2 regions of the Actinoallomurus liliacearum genome follow, and region 2 is predicted to be linked to the other one. Evidence: predicted binding sites of a transcription regulator. Region 2 holds the regulator's gene; the other holds the start of a gene.
The links. The regulator HspR, encoded in region 2, represses chaperone genes until heat shock. The targets are predictions, from matches to a motif close to ANTTGAGTCNNNNNGACTCAANT.
Positions count from the first base shown of each region.

Region 1: a site for HspR is predicted at 4,069-4,091, ahead of lon (endopeptidase La). Genes of this name have one in related genera too.

Region 1 covers NZ_BAABHJ010000032.1:240,701-247,753, reverse strand. The annotation lists gene ABD978_RS36335 (response regulator transcription factor) at 1-295, opposite strand, end outside; gene ABD978_RS36330 (ABC transporter ATP-binding protein) at 677-1,423, shown strand; gene ABD978_RS36325 (FtsX-like permease family protein) at 1,429-3,255, shown strand; gene ABD978_RS36320 (hypothetical protein) at 3,545-3,985, opposite strand; gene lon (endopeptidase La) at 4,105-6,504, shown strand; gene ABD978_RS36310 (nitroreductase family deazaflavin-dependent oxidoreductase) at 6,603-7,053, opposite strand, start outside.
Region 2 covers NZ_BAABHJ010000040.1:604,258-611,310, reverse strand. The annotation lists gene dnaK (molecular chaperone DnaK) at 175-2,031, shown strand; gene grpE (nucleotide exchange factor GrpE) at 2,081-2,773, shown strand; gene dnaJ (molecular chaperone DnaJ) at 2,810-3,970, shown strand; gene ABD978_RS41580 (heat shock protein transcriptional repressor HspR) at 3,976-4,416, shown strand; gene clpB (ATP-dependent chaperone ClpB) at 4,417-7,005, shown strand.

The DNA.
Region 1 (7,053 bases), on a different contig from region 2:
GGTAGTCGTCGGCCCCCATCCCGAGACCTGCGACTCGCTCCGGCACCGACGCCGCCGCCGTCAACATCAGGATCCGCGTACGGCTCCCGCGCGCCACCAGTTCACCGCATACGAGGTCGCCGTGGATCTGGGGCAGGTCCCGATCCAGTACGAGAACGTCGTAGTCGTGCACCGCCAGGCGCTCCACCGCGGCGGCCCCGTCGTACACGACATCGACGGCCATGGCATGGCGGCGCAGCCCCACCGCCACGAGATCGGCTAGGTCGCGTTCGTCTTCGGCCACCAGAATCCGCATCCGACGTTCCTACCCGAACCGGCGTTTCAATGGCGTTAACGGATCCGTTCACGACCGTGCAACCCGCTTCAGGCCACGCTGGCGGCCGTGATCAGATCCCTCTGCGCGGTCGTCCTGGTGGCGGCCTGCTCCATATCCGCGCCCGCGCTCCCGGGCGCGACCCGGGCGTGGCCAAGGCGCTTGCGCTTCTTTGACGCGCTTGCCGCAGCGGCCGGGCCGGCCGCCCCTCTCACCATCGCCGGCACCCAGCGCCCCGCCAGGGCCGAGCCGGACCCGCTCGACCGCGGCGCTGGTGGCGGAGGGCATCGTGCTCCCGCTTGAGGCGGACCTGCGCCGGCTCAAGACCCGTAAGCAGAACTGGACCTATCGAAGGAGTGGATCGTGAGCGACGCCGCCGACACGCCCGTACTGAGCGCCCACGGGCTGCGGAAGGAGTACGGCAAAGGGGAAGGATTGGTGCGCGCCGTCGACGGCGTCGATCTCGACGTCAGCGCGGGAGAGACGGTGGCGATCATGGGGCCGAGCGGCTGCGGAAAGTCCACGCTGCTGCACCTGCTCGGCGGCCTGGACCGACCCTCGGGCGGCGAGGTGCAGCTGAACGGCCGGCGCATCGACAACATCAGCGAGAAGGCCCTGGCCCGGATGCGGCGGACCGAGGTCAGCTACGTCTTCCAATCCTTCCACCTGATGGAGGAACTCACCGCCGTGGAGAACGTCGAGCTGTCGGCCCTGCTGGCCGGACGCTCGCCCCGGGCCGCCCGGCGGCGTGCGGAGGAGCTGCTGAAGCAGGTCGGGCTCGCCGGCCGGGCACGCTTCCTTCCCTCCGCGCTGTCGGGCGGCCAGCGGCAGCGGGTCGCGGTCGCCCGGGCGTTGAGCAACGACCCGCTGGTCGTCCTCGCCGACGAACCGACCGGAAACCTGGACAGCGCCGCCACCCTGGACGTCCTCCAGCTCTTCAAGGACCTGCACGATTCCGGGCAGACGCTGGTCATCGTCACCCACGACGCGCGGATCGCGGCCACCGCGGACCGGAAGTTCTCGATGCGCGACGGCGTGCTCATGGACGAGAGCTGGCCGACCGGCGGCACCACCGGGCAACTCGGCGCGCGTATCAGGCTGGAGGACTGACCACCATGGGCCGTATCCTCCTCGTGATCCGTCTCGCCATGCGAGACCTCCGGCGGCGCCGTACCGAGGCCGCGCTTCTACTGATCGCCGTCCTGGCCGCTACCACGACGCTGACGCTCGGGCTCGTCCTGCGCGACGCGGCCAGCGACCCATACCAAAGCACCCGGGCGGCGACCAAGGGACCAGACGTGGTCGTCACCGTCGGCCGGTCCGCAGGCCTCGCGGAACTCGGCAAACTGGCCGCCGCCCCCGGCGTCACCGCACACAGCGGACCGTACCCCGTCATCGCGGGGAAGCTCGAGGCGTCCGGCCGGACGTCGGACGTGCAGGTCGAAGGACGCGACGCCACTGTCGCGGCGGTCGACCAGCCCCGGGTGACGCAAGGCGGCTGGGTCAGCGACGGCGGAGTAGTGCTCGAAGCCGCCTTCGCCGACTCACTCGATGTGGGCATCGGCGACTCGGTCACCCTGGGCGGTAGGTCGTTCAAGGTCGTCGGCGTCGCCGTCACCGCAGCCATGCCGCCCTACCCCGGCGCGTCCTGCATCGTCTCGGCCGGCTGCATCAACGGCGCCATCCCCAACGACCGGGACCTGCCGACGGGGTTGCTGCACAATCCCGGGCTGGTCTGGCTCACCCAGGCGGATGTGCGGAGCCTCGCCTCGGACCGAAGCTCCCTTTCCTACGTGATGAACCTGAAGCTGGCCAACCCGGACAAAGTCCAGGCATTCGTCGACCGGACCGGCGGCGATCATGGCGGCGCCATGCCGATGCAGACCTGGGAGAGCATCCGCGCCGACGCCACCGACCTGGCCCGGGACTCCCAGATCCTGCTGCTCATCGGTGCCTGGCTGCTCGGCCTGCTCGCCGTGGCCAGTCTCTCGGTCCTGGTCGGTGGCCGGATGGCCGACCAGACCCGACGCGTCGGACTCCTCAAGACAGTCGGCGGCACCCCGAGCCTGGTCGCTGCCGTGCTGCTCGCGGAGTATCTCCTCGTGGCCGTCGTCGCGGCCGCGGCCGGGCTGACGATCGGAGCGCTGACCGCTCCGTTGCTCACCGAGTCCAGTGCCGGCCTCGTCGGCAGCGTGGGGACGGCGTCGTTGACCTGGTCCACGATCGGTCTGGTGACCGCCGTGGCACTCGGCGTTGCGGTGGTGGCGACCGCTGTTCCGGCCGTGCGCGCGGCCCGCTCCAGCACCGTCAGCGCGCTGGCCGACGCGGCACGCCCACCCCGCCGCACCGGTTGGCTGATCACTCTCTCAGCGCGACTGCCAGTCCCGCTGCTGCTCGCTCTGCGGGTCGCCGCCCGCCGGCCGCGACGGGTGGTACTAGGTGTGGTCAGCATCGCGGTCACGGTCAGCGGAATCTACGTCCTGCTGGTGCTCAACGCCTTCCTCGGCGACCAGCCAGGCACGGGCGCATACACCGAAACTCAGGTGGCGGTGCTGCGGCACGTGCTCCTCGTCTGGACGGTCATCCTGCTCTCCTTGGCGGCGGTCAACGCCATCGTCATCACCTGGGCGACGGTGCTCGACAACCGGCACGCGTCGGCGCTGGCACGCGCCCTCGGCGCAACCCCCCAGGAAACGACCGTCGCCCTGGCGACCGCGCAGGTGCTGCCCGCGCTCCTCGGCGCCATCCTGGGCGTCTTCCCGGGAGGCTTCCTGCTGTTCGCCGCCATCAACACGATCACCGGCGGCGACAGCGACAGAGCCACGCTTCCCGCGCCCTGGCAGCCGATCACCCTGGTGCTGGCAACCGTGCTCGTGGTGGCGGCGCTCACCTCTGTTCCCGCCCGCCTCGGCGGCCGCCGTCCCGTGACCGAGACTCTCTAAGCCGCGCTCGCATGATTTCGAGGGTCTGCCGGACCTTGGCCAGCGGACGGCGATCTCCGAGAAGGACAGCTCGTTCGGCATGTGTCCGAAGGCCGGTGCGACCGAGGGATTCAACGATGCCGAGTCCTTCGACGACCGCCTGGTCACCGCCTTGGTGGCCATCGACGGGCCCAAGGCGGATCGGCGCGGCGGCCAGCGCGCCGATCGGGTCGCCGTGGTGGTGTCGCATGACGGGGTGGCTCAGGGCGGCCGGGCCGGCGAGACAGGGCGCAGTCCGAAGCCGATCGTTTCAGTCGGTCAAGGGCATGCGGGCAATCTTGTCGAGTTGGTAGCGGGAGGTGAGTTCGACGTCGGTCGCGTCACCGGCGACGGTGCGTTGTTGACCGTCTGGCAGGATCAGGCGGCGGCGTCCGCTGTTGAGTCGACGATCGTCCAGCACCCCCACTCGGTCGGTGCTATTGGGTGCCTCGCGGGATGTTCGGTGGACGAACTCCGCGGCCTCGGCGGCGAACTGGGCGCGCTGTCGGGCATAGGGGCCGGGCTGGGGGTAGTAGGTCTCGAGCACGGGTGCGTTGGTGTGGTGGTGATAGACGAGCGTGTTGGCGGCGTAGCGCTTCTTGGCGAAGTAGCGGGCTGCTTGGTGGTGTTTGCGCAGCGCCCGTGTCGAGGGCGCTGGTGGGGCGCCATCGGCGTTCTTCAGGCGCCGCTCGGGGAACGTGGTCGGGGTCATGTAGGGCTCTGTCGCGGACGGGACAACGGGTGGGTGATCGCTGACGGCGAACGGCCGGGCGGAAATTAATCTGGGCTCTTCTTTCTTGAGTGTGGATGACTCAAGCTTTTGGAGGCCTGATGAGCAAGATCGTCACCCTGCCGGTGCTGCCCCTCGACGACGAGGTCGTGCTGCCCGCGATGGTCGTGCCGCTCGATCTGTCGGAGAGCGACGTGCGGGCGGCGATCGATGCCGCGCGGGCGAGCGCCGTCTCCCGGGGGCCGGGCATCCGGTCGGAGGACAAGCCGCGGGTGCTGCTGGTGCCCCGGATCAATGGGAAGTACGCGGCCGTCGGCACGCTCGGCGTCGTCGAGCAGATCGGCAGGCTGCCCGGCGGCGGGCCGGGCGCCGTCGTCCGCGGTGTCGCCCGCGTGCGCATCGGATCCGGGACGACCGGTCCCGGCGCGGCGCTGTGGGTGGAGGGCACCGAGGTCGAGGACACCGGGCTCGGCGCCCGCGCCGACGAACTGGCCAAGGAGTACAAGGCCCTCGTCGTCGGCGTGCTGGAGAAGCGCGGCGCCTGGCAGGTCGTCGACATGATCCAGCAGATCGAGGACCCGTCGGTGATGGCCGACCGGGCGGGCTACGCGTCCTACCTCAGCGCCGAGCAGAAGGCGCGCATCCTGGAGACCGCCGACGTCACCGAGCGTCTCCAACTCGCGATCGGCTGGACCCGCGAGCACCTCGCGGAGCTGGACGTCGCCGAGACGATCCGCAAGGACGTCGAGGAGGGCGTCGAGAAGCAGCAGAAGGAGTTCCTGCTCCGCCAGCAGCTCGCCGCGATCCGCAAGGAGCTGAACGAGCTCAACGGTGACCCGTCCTCGGAGGAGGAGGACTACCGGGCGCGGGTGGAGGCGGCCGACCTGCCGGAGAAGGTCCGCGAGGCGGCCCTGAAGGAGGTCGACAAGCTCGAGCGGACCTCCGACCAGTCGCCCGAGGGCGGCTGGATCCGGACCTGGCTGGACACGGTCCTCGACATCCCGTGGAACGAGCGGACCGAGGACGCCTACGACATCGCCGGCGCCCGCCGGATCCTCGATGAGGACCACACGGGTCTGGACGACGTCAAGGAGCGGATCGTGGAGTACCTCGCCGTGCGCAAGCGGCGGGAGGACCGCGGCCTCGGTGTGATCGGCGGCCGGCGGTCCGGCGCCGTCCTCGCCCTGGTCGGCCCGCCCGGAGTCGGGAAGACGTCGCTCGGGGAAAGCGTGGCGCGGGCGATGGGCCGTGAGTTCGTCCGCGTGGCGCTCGGCGGCGTCCGGGACGAGGCCGAGATCCGCGGTCACCGCCGGACGTACGTCGGCGCGCTGCCCGGCCGCGTCGTCCGGGCGATCCGCGAGGCCGGCACGATGAACCCGGTCGTGCTGCTCGACGAGATCGACAAGGTCGGCGCGGACTACCGCGGCGACCCGACCGCGGCGCTGCTGGAGGTGCTGGACCCCGCGCAGAACCACACGTTCCGGGACCACTACCTCGAGGTGGAGCTCGACCTGTCCGACGTCGTCTTCCTGGCGACGGCGAACGCGCTGGAGACCATCCCCGGCCCGCTGCTGGACCGCATGGAGCTCGTCGCCCTCGACGGTTACACCGAGGACGAGAAGGTCGCCATCGCCCGCGACCACCTGCTGCGCCGTCAGCTCGACAAGGCGGGCCTGACCGCCGACGAGGTGACGATCGGCGAGGACGCGCTGCGGCTGCTCGCGGGCGAGTACACCCGCGAGGCCGGCGTGCGGAGCCTGGAGCGGGCGATCGCCCGGGTGCTGCGCAAGGTGGCGGCGAAGGTCGCGCTGGAGGAGCAGGCGCTGCCGGTGACGGTCGGCGCCGGTGACCTGCGCGACTACCTCGGCCGTCCGCGCTTCACGCCGGAGACGTCGCTGAACGAGTCCGAGCGGCGCACGGCGGTGCCGGGCGTCGCGACCGGCCTGGCGGTCACCGGCGCGGGCGGCGACGTGCTCTACATCGAGGCGTCGCTGGCCGACAAGGAGACCGGCGACACCGGCGTCACCCTGACCGGCCAGCTCGGCGACGTGATGAAGGAGTCGGCCCGGATCGCGCTGTCCTACCTGCGGTCGCGTGGCGCGGAGCTGGAGCTCCCGGTGGGAGACCTGAAGGACCGGGGCGTGCACGTCCACGTGCCCGCCGGCGCGGTGCCCAAGGACGGGCCGAGCGCCGGCATCACGATGACGACGGCGCTCGCGTCGCTGCTGTCCGGGCGGCTCGTCCGCACGGACGTCGCGATGACCGGCGAGGTGTCGCTGACCGGGCGGGTCCTGCCCATCGGCGGCGTCAAGCAGAAGCTGCTCGCCGCGCACCGGGCGGGGGTCACCACGGTGATCATCCCCAAGCGGAACGAGCCCGACCTGGACGACGTGCCCGCCGAGGTCCTGGAGCAGCTGACCGTCCACCCGGTCAGCGACGTCCGGGAGGTGCTCGAACTGGCGCTGGAGCCGGCGACGACGCGGAACGCCGTCGCCGCCTGACGGGCCGTGTGGTCCGGTACTCCTGACCGGCCGGGCGATCCGGCACTCCGGAGCGGCGCCCCTCCCTCGCGGGAGGGGCGCCGTTCGCGTACGGGCGGTCAGTCCCGCGGTTCGAGGCGGAAGACCCGGAGCTCCCGCCCGGAGCGCTCGACGTACCGGTCGAACGTCGGCCAGACCTTCACCAGCCGGGGCCAGACCTCGGCGCGCTCGGCCCCCTCCAGCAGCCGTGCGGTGACCGGGATCGTACGGCCCCGGTGGTCGACCTCGGCGTTCGGCTCGTGCAGCAGGTTCGTCGTCCACGCGGGATGGTGCTCGCGGCCGAAGTTGCTGCCGACCACGAGGTAGGAGCCGTCCGGTTCGGGCAGGCAGGCCAGCGGCGTCCGGCGGGGCAGGCCGCTGCGGTGCCCGGTGGCCGTCAGCACGAGGCTGGGCACGATGTACTGCGCCAGGAGGAGCCGGCCGCCGGACAGCCGGTGCAGCGCGCGGTCCAGGGGCGGGACCACCTTCGGCCCGACCTTGGCGAACCACGCGGATCCGGCCATCCGCTGG
Region 2 (7,053 bases):
TGAGATTTCGCCGTGGATGGGAACAAGCGCGGGGGCATCGCTCGTTGTACCAGTCAGCAAAGTTGAGTCCGCTGGACTCAAGTCATTTGACACTTCAGGAGCGGTTTGGCAACCTTGCGTCTGCTGGACTCAGCTTCATCGGCTTAGCAAGCTCACAGTCGGAGGAACCAACTCATGGCACGTGCGGTCGGTATCGACCTTGGAACGACCAACTCGGTCGTCGCGATCCTGGAGGGTGGCGAGCCCACCGTCATCGCCAACGCGGAGGGGTCGAGGACCACGCCGTCCGTCGTCGCCTTCGCCAAGAACGGCGAGGTCCTGGTCGGCGAGGTCGCCAAGCGCCAGGCGGTGACCAACGTCGATCGCACCATCCGGTCGGTCAAGCGCGAAATGGGCACCGACTGGAAGACCACGATCGACGGCAAGGACTTCACGCCGCAGCAGATCAGTGCGTTCGTGCTGCAGAAGCTCAAGCGCGACGCGGAGGCCTACCTCGGCGAGAAGATCACCGACGCGGTGATCACCGTTCCGGCGTACTTCTCGGACCACCAGCGGCAGGCCACCAAGGAGGCCGGCCAGATCGCGGGCCTCAACGTCCTGCGCATCATCAACGAGCCGACCTCGGCGGCGCTGGCCTACCACCTGGAGAAGGAGGGCGAGGCCACGATCCTCGTCTTCGACCTCGGTGGCGGCACCTTCGACGTCTCCCTCCTCGAGGTGGGCGACGGCGTGGTCGAGGTCAAGGCGACCAACGGCGACAACCACCTCGGTGGCGACGACTGGGACAGCAAGGTCGTCGACTGGCTGGTCACGAAGTTCAAGAACGCCCACGGCGTCGACCTGTCCAAGGACAAGATGGCGCTGCAGCGGCTCCGTGAGGCCGCCGAGAAGGCCAAGATCGAGCTGTCCAGCTCCTCGGAGACGAGCATCAACCTGCCGTACATCACGGCCTCGTCCGAGGGCCCGCTGCACCTGGACGAGAAGCTCACCCGGGCCGAGTTCCAGAAGATGACGTCCGACCTGCTCGACCGCTGCAAGAACCCGTTCCAGCAGGTCATCAAGGACGCCGGCATCGGCGTGAACGAGATCAACCACGTCGTCCTCGTCGGCGGCTCCACCCGTATGCCCGCCGTCGCCGACCTGGTCAAGGAGCTGACCGGCGGCAAGGAGGCCAACAAGGGCGTCAACCCGGACGAGGTCGTCGCGGTCGGCGCGTCCCTGCAGGCCGGCGTGCTCAAGGGTGAGGTCAAGGACGTCCTGCTGCTCGACGTCACGCCGCTGAGCCTGGGCATCGAGACCAAGGGCGGCATCTTCACCAAGATCATCGAGCGCAACACCACGATTCCGACCAAGCGGTCCGAGGTGTTCACCACCGCCGACGACAACCAGCCGTCCGTGGAGATCCAGGTCTACCAGGGCGAGCGCGAGATCGCGGCGTACAACAAGAAGCTCGGCACCTTCCAGCTGACCGGCCTGCCGCCGGCGCCGCGCGGTGTCCCGCAGATCGAGGTCACGTTCGACATCGACGCCAACGGCATCGTGAACGTCGGCGCCAAGGACCTCGGCACCGGCAAGGAGCAGTCGATGACCATCACGGGCGGGTCGGCCCTGCCCAAGGACGACATCGACCGCATGATGCGCGAGGCGGACCAGTACGCGGAGGAGGACCGCAAGCGCCGCGAGGAGACCGAGACCCGCAACAACGCCGACACCCTCGCCTACTCGACGGAGAAGTTCCTCCGCGAGAACGACGAGAAGATCCCGGCCGACGTGAAGACCGACGTCCAGTCGGCGCTGGACGAGGTCAAGAAGGCCCTCGAGGGTACGGACGTCGACGCGATCCGCAGCAGCTCCGAGAAGCTGGCCCAGGTCAGCCAGAAGATGGGCGCCGCGATGTACGCCCAGAACCAGGCGAGCGCCGAGGGCCAGCCGGCCGACGGCCAGGCCGCGGGCGAGCAGGCGAAGGACGACGAGGTCGTCGACGCCGAGATCGTGGACGACGAAAAGGACACCAAGGGCGGCGCGGCGTGACCGGGGCGTCCCCCGCACACCGTGACGAGCTGGTACTCGAGGAGGAAGCGTGACGGAGCGTCGTGACGACGCCGAGGAGCGCCAGGGCCCGGTGATCCGCGACAAGCGGCGCATCGATCCCGAGACCGGTGAGGTTCGGGAGCCGGCGGCCACGCCGGCTCCCGAGTCCCCCACCGCGAAAGCGCCCTCCGGTGCGGACGCCGGCAAGGCGGCCAAGCTCGAGAAGGAGCTGTCCGAGCGCACGACCGACCTTCAGCGGCTGCAGGCGGAGTACTCCAACTACCGCAAGAGGGTCGACCGCGACCGTGCGGCCGTACGCGAGCAGGCCCTCGCGTACGTCCTCGGCGAGCTGCTGCCGGTGCTCGACGACATCGGCCGCGCCCGGGAGCACGAGGAGCTGACCGGCGGGTTCAAGCAGATCGCCGAGTCCCTGGAAGGCATCGTCGGCAAGCTCGGGCTCGAGTCGTTCGGGGAGGCCGGTGAGCCGTTCGACCCGAACGTCCACGAGGCTCTGATGCACTCCTACTCCGACGAGGTCACCGAGCCGACGGCCGTGCAGATCCTGCAGTCGGGGTACCGCATCGGCGAGCGGACCCTCCGGCCCGCCCGGGTGGCCGTCGCCGAGCCGACCGCGGACCTCGGCTCGGAGGCGGAGGCCGCGTCGGAGCCGGAGCCGGAGACGGCGGGTGCGGCCGACGGCGCGAAGCCGGACGCCGAGCCCGGCGGCGACGGCGAGGACTGAGACGAAGACCCACAGCGAAAGAGGTAAGGGACGCCGGTGAGCACCAAGGACTTCATCGAGAAGGACTACTACAAGGTTCTCGGTGTTCCGAAGACCGCGACGCAGGACGAGATCAAGAAGTCCTACCGGAAGCTGGCGCGTCAGTACCACCCGGACGCCAACCGCGGCGACGCCGAGTCCGAGGAGAAGTTCAAGGAGATCTCCGAGGCCTACGACGTGCTGTCGGATGAGAAGCGTCGCAAGGAGTACGACGACGCGCGCAGCCTCTTCGGCGGCCCTCGGCCGCGTGGCGGCGCCCAGGGCGGCTTCGGCTTCGACCTGGGCGACCTCTTCGGCAGCCAGACCGGGGGCACCACCGGCACCGGCGAGCGGATCGGTGACCTCTTCGGCGGGCTCTTCGGCGGCGGCCGCCGGGGGCAGGCCACCCGGCGGCCCCGCCGCGGCACCGACGTCGAGACCGAGGTCACGCTGACCTTCAGCGAGGCCCTCGGCGGCAAGACGGTGCCGCTGCGGCTGACCAGCGAAGCGGCCTGTCCCACCTGCCGGGGCACCGGCGCGAAGGCCGGCACGGTGCCCCGCGTGTGCCCGCGCTGTGAGGGCACGGGGCAGGAAAGCCGCAACGCCGGCGGGTTCGCCTTCTCCGAGCCCTGCCACGAGTGCCACGGCCGCGGCCTCGTGGTCGACGATCCCTGCACCACCTGCCACGGCAGCGGGCGGGCGCAGAGCACCCGCACGATCCAGGCGCGGATCCCCGCCGGTGTCGGCGACGGCCAGCGCATCCGGCTCAAGGCCAAGGGCGCGCCCGGAGAGAACGGCGGGCCCAGCGGCGACCTCTACGTCGTCGTGCACGTCACGGGGCACAAGGTGTTCGGCCGCTCCGGCGACAACCTCACCGTCACCGTCCCGGTGACCTTCCCCGAGGCCACCCTGGGCGCGGAGATCAAGGCGCCGGTCCTGGGCGGCCAGCCCGTCACCCTGCGGATCCCGGCGGGCACCCCGAACGGCCGTACGTTCCGCGTCCGCGGCAAGGGCGCGACGCGACGCGACGGCACCAAGGGCGACCTGCTGGTGACCGTCGAGGTGCACGTGCCCGAACACGTCGACGAGGACACCCGGGAGGCGCTGGAGAAGATCCGCGCGAGCAACAACGGGGACGACCTGCGCAGCGAGCTGCTGCGGCTGGCGAGAGAGGGGTGACGATCATGGATCCGTTCGGCGACGACAGTCCGGTCTACGTCATCTCGGTGGCGGCTCAGCTGTCCGGGCTGCACCCGCAGACCCTCCGCACGTACGACCGGCTGGGCCTCGTGTCCCCCGGTCGTACGGCCGGGCGCGGGCGCCGCTACTCGATGCGGGACATCGTGATGCTCCGGGAGATCCAGCGGCTCTCCCAGGAAGAGGGCATCAACCTCGCCGGCATCAAGCACATCCTCGACTCGCAGCGCGAGTCCGACGCACTCCGCACCGAGGTGGCACGCCTCCGGGCAATGGTCGAGGAGCTGTCCAACGAACTGGAGTCCACGCGCGCCGTCGCGGCCCGGCTCGTCAAGTTGAAGAGTGGCCACGGTTCTGACACTGGAGCGGACCTCGTGCCGATCCGGCAGACCAGCGTGGTGCTGTGGCGATCACGGGGGGAGGAGTAAGTGGATTACAAGCTGACCCAGAAGAGCCAGGAGGCCGTCTCGGTCGCGGTCCGGCGGGCTTCGACCGAGGGCCACCCCCTGGTCGAGCCGGTGCACCTGCTGGTCGCGCTGCTCGGCCAGTCCGACGGCATCGCCGGGCCCCTGCTCGAGGCCGTCGGCGCGGACCCCCAGGCCGTCCGGCGTCGCGCCGAGGAGCAGATCGCCGCGCTGCCGAAGGCCGCCGGGTCGACCGTCAACGCGCCGGACACCTCCCGGCCGCTGCTGAAGGTGATCAACACCGCCGCCAACCGCGCCAAGCGGCTCGAGGACGAGTACGTCTCCACCGAGCACCTCCTCGTCGGCCTGGCCACCGACGGCGGCCCCGTCGCCACCCTCCTGAAGGAGAACGGCGCGACCCCCGACGCCCTGCTGGAGGCGTTCGAGAAGGTCCGCGGCCACGCGCGCGTCACCAGCGAGAACCCCGAAGAGACCTACCAGGCGCTGGAGAAGTACGGCGTCGACCTGACGGCGCAGGCCCGCGACGGGAGGCTCGACCCGGTCATCGGCCGCGACACCGAGATCCGCCGCGTCGTGCAGGTGCTGTCCCGGCGTACGAAGAACAACCCCGTGCTGATCGGCGAGCCCGGCGTCGGCAAGACCGCGGTCGTCGAGGGCCTGGCCCAGCGGATCATCGCCGGCGACGTGCCGGAGACGCTGAAGAACAAGCGCCTGGTCTCCCTCGACCTGGGCGCGATGGTCGCGGGCGCGAAGTTCCGCGGCGAGTTCGAGGAGCGCCTCAAGGCGGTCCTGAACGAGATCAAGCAGAGCGACGGCCAGATCGTCACGTTCATCGACGAGCTGCACACCGTCGTCGGCGCGGGCGCCGCCGAAGGCGCCATGGACGCGGGCAACATGCTCAAGCCCATGCTGGCCCGCGGTGAGCTGCGGATGATCGGCGCGACCACGCTCGACGAGTACCGCGAGCGGATCGAGAAGGACCCGGCCCTCGAGCGGCGGTTCCAGCAGGTCCTCGTCGGCGAGCCGACGGTCGAGGACACCATCGCGATCCTGCGCGGCCTCAAGGGCCGGTACGAGGCGCACCACCAGGTGCAGATCTCCGACGCCGCCCTCGTGTCCGCCGCCGCGCTGTCCGACCGGTACATCACCGCGCGGTTCCTGCCGGACAAGGCCATCGACCTGGTCGACGAGGCCGCCTCCCGGCTCCGCATGGAGATCGACTCGCGGCCCGTCGAGATCGACGAGCTGCAGCGCTCCGTCGACCGGCTCAAGATGGAGGAGCTGGCCCTCGAGAAGGAGTCCGACGAGGCGTCCAAGCGCCGCCTCGAACGCCTCCGCGCCGAGCTGGCCGACAAACAGGAGGGCCTCAACGCCCTCAACGGCCGCTGGGAGCGGGAGAAGGCCGGGCTGAACAAGGTCGGTGAGCTGAAGAAGCGCATCGACGACCTGCGCGGCCAGGCCGAACGCGCCCAGCGCGACGCCGACCTGGAGACCTCCGCCCGCCTCATGTACGGCGAGATCCCCGTGCTGGAGAAGCAGCTCGCCGAGGCGTCCGAGGCCGCCGAGACCCGCGAGACGATGGTCAAGGAGGAGGTCGGCGCCGACGACGTGGCCGAGGTCGTGTCGTCCTGGACCGGCGTCCCCGTCGGCCGGCTCCTCGAAGGCGAGACCGCCAAGCTGCTCCGCATGGAGGACGAGCTCGGCCGCCGCCTCATCGGCCAGACCGACGCCGTACGCGCCGTGTCCGACGCCGTACGCCGGGCGCGGGCGGGCGTCTCCGACCCCGACCGGCCGACCGGGTCGTTCCTGTTCCTCGGTCCGACCGGTGTCGGCAAGACCGAGCTGGCCAAGGCGCTCGCCGACTTCCTGTTCGACGACGAGCGGGCGATGATCCGCATCGACATGAGCGAGTACGCCGAGAAGCACTCGGTCGCCCGCCTCGTCGGCGCGCCTCCCGGCTACATCGGGTACGAGGAGGGCGGCCAGCTCACCGAGGCCGTCCGCCGCCGGCCGTACTGCGTCGTGCTGCTGGACGAGGTGGAGAAGGCCCACCCCGAGGTCTTCGACATCCTGCTCCAGGTGCTCGACGACGGCCGCCTCACCGACGGCCAGGGCCGCACGGTGGACTTCCGCAACACGATCCTGATCATGACGTCGAACCTCGGCTCGCAGTTCCTGGTCGACCCGGCCCTGGACAACGGCGCCAAGCGCGACGCCGTCATGAACACCGTACGGGCGAGCTTCAAGCCCGAGTTCCTCAACCGGCTCGACGACGTCATCGTCTTCGACGCCCTGTCGACCGAGGAGCTCACGAAGATCGTCGACCTGCAGATCGACCGGCTGGCCCGCCGCCTCGCCGACCGTCGCCTGACGCTCACCGTCACCGACGCCGCCCGCGAGTGGCTCGCCCTCACCGGCTACGACCCGGCGTACGGCGCCCGCCCGCTCCGCCGCCTCGTGCAGAGCGCGATCGGCGACCAGCTCGCCAAGGAGCTCCTGGGCGGCGAGATCAGCGACGGCGACGAGGTCATCGTCGACACCGACCTCGGCTCCGACACCCTCACCGTCAAGCCGTCCGTCACCGTCGCCTGACGACAGAAGAGCGGCCCCGGTGAGGGGGCCGCTCGATGCCGACCGGCC